2 linked regions of the Pararhizobium capsulatum DSM 1112 genome follow. The protein of the gene in region 2 binds, or shares a complex with, the protein of the main gene of each other region. Links are inferred from orthologs where the notes say so. Each region holds a gene or a part of one and is shown on either strand. Other genes may lie near its edges.

The links.
Region 1: the proteins of dnaG (region 2) and QO002_RS09325 are in contact, whole or in part, in a crystal structure (PDB 2R6A), measured with the Geobacillus stearothermophilus proteins. The link is inferred for Pararhizobium capsulatum DSM 1112 from one-to-one orthologs. Residues at the interface, in WP_049624496.1 of Geobacillus stearothermophilus: Lys456, Leu457, Leu458, Pro459, Ala460, Asn463, Ala464, Leu467, Leu535, Leu536, Ile537, Ala538, Gln544, Glu545, Asp548, Tyr549, His552; in WP_033016901.1 of Geobacillus stearothermophilus: Ser13, Glu15, Ala16, Gln18, Glu91, Leu92, Asp94, Ala95, Val96, Pro97, Thr98, Ala99, Ala100, Asn101, Tyr104, Tyr105, Ile108.

The regions. Positions count from the first base shown.
Region 1 is NZ_JAUSVF010000001.1:1,941,176-1,944,023, forward strand. It holds QO002_RS09325 (replicative DNA helicase), read right to left. Parts: upstream 2,252-2,848; coding sequence 749-2,251; downstream 1-748. Other genes in the region: alr (alanine racemase), read right to left, coding at 1-743; QO002_RS09330 (MarR family winged helix-turn-helix transcriptional regulator), read left to right, coding at 2,591-2,848. UniProt on the Escherichia coli protein: The main replicative DNA helicase, it participates in initiation and elongation during chromosome replication. Travels ahead of the DNA replisome, separating dsDNA into templates for DNA synthesis.
Region 2 is NZ_JAUSVF010000001.1:3,394,048-3,397,231, reverse strand. Bases 260-3,184 are described here. They hold dnaG (DNA primase), read left to right. Parts: upstream 260-675; coding sequence 676-2,694; downstream 2,695-3,184. Other genes in these bases: recQ (DNA helicase RecQ), read left to right, coding at 2,782-3,184; QO002_RS16410 (hypothetical protein), read right to left, coding at 260-487. Also shown: more of QO002_RS16410, read right to left, coding at 1-259. UniProt on the Escherichia coli protein: RNA polymerase that catalyzes the synthesis of short RNA molecules used as primers for DNA polymerase during DNA replication.

The DNA of each region.
Region 1 (2,848 bases), 1.5 Mb from region 2 along the record:
ATCTGCAGGATGCGCGCCTCGGCGGTGACGACCGGCTTCATCGGGTTGGGGACGTCATTGACGGCCTCGCCGCCATAAACGGCGATACCCGGGCGGGTGAGGTCGAAATGATAGTCCGGCCCGAGATGCACGCCGGCTGAGTTCGCAAGGCTCATTTCGACGCCCTCGAAGGCATCCGCCACGGCGCGAAAGGCGTCCAGCTGACGGCGGTTCAGCGGATGGGCCTGGTCGTCGGCGCAGGCGAGGTGGCTCATGGCAAGCACCGGCGAGAAGCTTGCCGGCCGGGCCGGATCGTTGGCGAGCGCCAGCGCTTCATCAACCGTCAGGCCAAGCCGGTTCATGCCGGTATCGACATGGAGCGCGCATGGGTATTCGCCGCGTTCGGAAAGGGCGGCCATGAAGAAGGCGAGTTGTTCTTCCGAATTGATGACCGGCACGAGGTCGTTGTTGAAAAACTGCTTCTCATTGCCCGGCCACATGCCAGCCAGCACAAAGATGCGACCCTCGGGCGTGTAGGGACGAAGCTCCACGCCTTCCTCGACGGTCGCGACGAAGAAATCGCGTGCACCAGCCGCGTAGAGCGTTTCTGCTACCGGTTCGAAGCCAATGCCGTAGGCGTCCGCCTTCAGCACCGCTGCCGTGCGCGCTGAACCTGAAAGTTGGGCCATCTTTCGCCAGTTATCCGCAAGGGCTGCAAGATCGATGATCAGGCGATTGGATGCTGCCGAAAAGATGTCGTCCATGCTCGTCAGTGTTCCTCGTACTGCGTGAACGACGGATCGGCGAGATCGGTAAAGCGGGTGAATTCCGCCTGGAAGGCGAGCTTCACGGTGCCGGTCGGCCCGTGACGCTGCTTGGCGATGATCACGTCCGCCGTGCCCTTCACCTTTTCGAACTGCATCTTCCATTCTTCATATTTCGGGTCGAACTCGTCACGCGGTTCCATGTTCTTTACGTAGTATTCCTCACGGAACACGAAAAGCACAACGTCGGCGTCCTGCTCGATCGAGCCGGATTCGCGAAGGTCGGAGAGCTGCGGGCGCTTATCCTCGCGGTTTTCCACCTGACGGGAGAGCTGGGAAAGCGCAATGATCGGCACGTTCAGTTCCTTGCCCAGCGCCTTCAGACCCGTGGTAATCTGGGTGATTTCCTGCACGCGGTTGTCGCTCGACTTGCCAGAGCCGGTCATCAGCTGGATATAGTCCACCACGAGGCAATCGAGGCCGCGCTGGCGCTTCAGGCGTCGGGCACGGGCGGACAGCTGGGCAATCGAGATACCACCGGTCTGGTCGATATAGAGCGGCACCTTCTGCATCATCTGGCTGCAGGCCACGAGCTTTTCGAAATCGGCTTCGGAAATCTCGCCACGGCGAATCTTCGAGGAGGAAACTTCCGTCTGCTCGGAGATGATACGGGTTGCCAGCTGTTCTGACGACATTTCGAGCGAGTAGAAGCCGACGACGCCGCCGTTCCTCGCCTTGAACGAGCCGTCCGCCTGGACCTCCGGCTCGTAGGCTGCGGCGATGTTGTAGGCGATGTTGGTGGCAAGCGAGGTCTTGCCCATGCCGGGACGTCCGGCAAGCACGATTAAGTCGGAGCGCTGCAGACCGCCCATGCGGGCGTCGAGCGAATGAATGCCGGTGGAAATACCAGAGAGCGATCCGTCACGCTCGAAGGCCTGTCCGGCCATGTCGATCGCGAGTGCCACTGCGTCATTGAACGCCTGGAAACCACCATCGTAGCGGCCGGTCTCGGCCAGTTCGAACAGCCGCCGTTCGGCGTCCTCGATCTGGCTTTGCGGCGGCATGTCGAGCGGCGCGTCATAAGCGATGTTGACCATGTCCTCGCCGATGGTGATCAGCGAACGGCGTAGCGCCAGGTCATAGATGGCGCGGCCATAGTCCTCCGCGTTGATGATCGATACGGCTTCGGCGGCAAGACGCGCGAGGTACTGCGCGACGGTCATGTCGCCAACCTTGTCGTCAGCCTTGAGGAAGGTCTTGATCGTCACCGGATTGGCAGTCTTGCCCATGCGGATGATATCGCCGGCCACTTCGAAGATGCGTCGATGCAGCGGCTCCAGCAGATGCACGGGCTTGAGGAAGTCCGAGACGCGGTAGAACGCGTCGTTGTTGACGAGGATGGCGCCCAGCAGCGCCTGTTCCGCTTCAAGGTTGTTCGGCGCCTCGCGATATTGCGGGTCCGACTGATCCTTGGCCATGGGGGCAAGTTTGCGCGCTATCTCGTTCATGGCGATCGTCTCTGTTCCTATCCGTTTACGGCATCGGTTTAGGCTAGTTGCGTCGAGGGTCAAGGCGTTTCGAGATCACTACCGGGACAGGGCGTCCTGCGACACCGGCTTTTCCCGATGTCCACAGGGTGTACTCTCGCAAACCGGAAGCCTGAAATTTTCCATTGACCCCCGCGCTCCTTTGAGTCCCGGCGGCAATCTCAAGCCTACCATGCCCGGCAGCCACCCCGGAAGATTTCTCATAGCTGCCAACCGAAATTGACAGGTTGAAAATTTGAGGAGGTTGAACTAAGTAGGAGCATAATAATTAGCAAGCTAGTAATATGTAAAAGGTATGAAATGCCGGATGTCGCCACCGATCGTGATCTCTTCGACGCCCTTGCGAACGTCAATCGCAAGCTGCGCGTGCTTTTTGATGCGCGGGTGAAGGAAACCGGTTTGACACTGTCGCGGGCGAGGGTGCTGTTCACCTTGCTGCGGCGCGACGGGCTCAATCAGCGAGACCTTGCCGAAGAACTTGGCATCGAGACGCCGACCACCGTGCGCCTGCTCGACGGAATGGAGAAGCAAGGTTTTCTGGAAAGGAGAACCGAAGCA
Region 2 (3,184 bases):
AGGCGGTCCTTGCTTCCAGGCCGGGGAACATTGCCGGGTCTTTGGCAAGCATATCTGCTCGGCGACCGCCGTCCAGGCCGTCGAGGATGGCAAGATGCACATGCATCCATTGCCGGACGGGATGAAGGGCGGTCTCCGTCGGCTCCAGCGGACGCGTGCGATTATCGGGCGGGTTGTCGATATATTTGACGAAACGGTAGGCGAGCATTTCCTGCAGGAAGGCTGCTGCCGTGTTTCGGCTGGCGATATCGTATTCGACCGCGGTTGCAACGAAGCGGCCGGAATAGAGGCCTGCTTCCCGTCCGAGTGCCGGGCAGCCGAAATAAATTGCAAATCCCGCCTGCGCCAGCAGCCAGCGCTGTTGAGACGCGAAGATCGAGCTCAGGCGCGGAAACTCTGCGAACATCGCTGTCAGCGCGCGGGCGCTCGCACGCATAGCGGCGAAGAAATCTTCGCTTTCGGCCAGGCTTTGTGCGGTGAGAGCCATGATCATGTTTCCGGAATATGGATGACTTCATCGCTGTTGCAACGCAGCAATGTCAAACGCTTTGTTGTTTCTGTACCGTTTAAGGTGAATGCTCCGTCACGACTGCCTGTGAATTGCGGGCATGCCTGATATCGGCGGTGGCGTGGCGGGATTTTGACGCCTATATGAAGGCCAGATCAGAGGTTTTCATGCGCTTTTCCAACGCCTTTCTCGATGAGATTCGTGACCGCGTTCCGATTTCGGACGTGATCGGCAAACGCGTGACCTGGGATCGCAAGAAGACCAATGCGTCGCGCGGCGATTTCTGGGCGTGCTGCCCCTTCCACGGGGAGAAGTCACCGAGCTTCCATTGCGAGGATCGCAAGGGGAGGTATCACTGCTTCGGCTGCGGTGTATCGGGAGATCATTTCCGTTTCCTGACTGATCTCGACGGCATGAACTTTCCTGAGGCCGTGCAGCAGATCGCCGATCTTGCCGGCGTGGCGATGCCGCAGCCGGATGTCGAGGCCGAGAAGCGTGACCGCCAGCGGGCGAGCCTGCAGGACGTCATGGAAATGGCGACGCAGTTTTTCCAGGATCAGCTGCAGACGGCCAACGGCGCCAAGGCGCGTGCGTATCTGCGCGATCGCGGGCTGACGGGGCGCACGATCGAGACGTTCCGACTTGGTTATGCGTCCGAGAGCCGCAATGCGCTGAAGGAGCATCTGGCGACCAAGGGTATTGCCAAGGAGCAGATCGAGGCCTGCGGTCTTGTCGTTCACGGGCCGGACATTCCGGTTTCCTACGACCGCTTCCGCGACCGCATCATGTTCCCGATCCTGTCATCCCGCGAAAAGGTCATTGCCTTCGGTGGACGCGCCATGTCACCGGATGCGCCGGCGAAATACCTCAATTCCAACGAGACCGAACTCTTCCATAAGGGAAGCGTGCTTTACAATTTTGCTCGTGCCAGAAAAGCCATGTCTGGGGCTGGCCGCGACGGCAACGCCGCGCAAAACGAAAATGGCGCTGGCACGATCATTGCCGTCGAAGGCTATATGGACGTTATCGCGCTCCATCAGGTCGGCATCGAGAACGCCGTCGCGCCGCTGGGAACAGCGCTGACCGAGAACCAGCTCGAACTTCTGTGGAAGCTGACGCAGCAGCCGGTGCTCTGCTTCGACGGCGACGGCGCCGGCATTCGCGCAGCAAACCGCGCCGTGGACCTCGCCCTGCCGCATCTGAAGCCCGGCCGGTCCGTGCGCTTTGCGCTTCTGCCTGATGGCAAGGACCCCGACGATATCGTCCGCAACGAAGGGCGCGGTCCCTTCGACAAGGTGATGGCGTCGGCGCGGTCACTGTCCGAGATGGTGTGGATCCGCGAAGTGCAGTCTGGAGGCTTCGATACGCCGGAAAAGCGCGCTGAACTGGAAGCGACATTGAAGCAGGTGGTTGCGGTCATCGCCGACGAGAACGTGCGTCGCCACTACGGACAGGATGTTCGCGACCGGCTGAATGCCTTCTTCCAGGGCAGCAATCGGCAACAGGGTTTTCAGCGCAATTTCGACCGCAATCAGGGAAGAGACGGAGCACGCAACGGCCCGCAGGGGCGTGGCGGGCCTTCGGCCCAGCGAGGGACCGGCGGTGTTTCTGAACGCCTGGCCCGCTCTTCACTGGTGAGCGGCAGCCAGAGCCTCCCGCCGTTGCGCGAAAGTGTGCTGGCCTTGACGATTGTCAATCACCCGCAGCTTCTGTTCGAGGAATATGACGAGATTTCCGCGATCGAATACGACAATCGCGATCTCCAGCGCTTCTGGTCGTCTGTGCTCAATGCCGCCGCCGCCAAGGGACCGCGCCTGTCTCGCGAAGGTTTGATGGAACAGCTGGAAGCGGAAGGTTTTGGCGCACTTCTGAAGGGGCTTGATCAGCAGATCCGCTACACGCGGCTTTGGACCGCGACCATTCAGGCGGCACCCGAGGATGCACGGGAGGGTTATCTCCAGGCGCTCTCTTTGCACAAGCGCACCAAGGCGTTGCTGTGGCAGCGGCATGAACTGGAAAACGAGCTTGCCCACGCGACGGAGGAGGGGGACGACGAGAGTGTCAGCCAGATCCTACGGACGTTGCAGGAGGTTCAGCTCGAAGTGACGCGTCTTGAAAACCAGGAAGCGATCATTGACGGTTTCGGCGTGTTGTCGGGCCGCGTGAAAGGGCCGGCGGGCAAGTAGAAGGGGACCAATCGTGCATTGGGGTCGCAGGCGATGGCTGTCGTGTCATGATCCGTGCCATAGTCCGCTCTCCAAGAAAGCGATTCCATGCCGCAGACAAAAGACCGTATCGATCCCCTGTTTGACCGTGAAGGTGCCCGAAACCCGCTCGATGTCTTGAAGACCGTCTATGGCTACTCGGCCTTTCGCGGCAAGCAGGCCGGCGTGGTCGAGCATGTGACGGCAGGTGGCGATGCGGTCGTGCTGTTTCCCACGGGGGCCGGCAAGTCGCTGTGTTTCCAGATCCCGGCTTTGTGCCGCAACGGCGTCGGCATTGTCGTCTCGCCGCTGATCGCCTTGATGCGCGATCAGGTGGAGGCGTTGAAGCAGGTTGGCGTCAGCGCGGCGGCACTGAATTCTTCGCTCACGCGCGACGAGGCCTTTGCTGTTCGTGATGCCTTGCGTGCCGGCAAGCTCGATCTCCTTTATGTCACGCCCGAACGTATCCTGA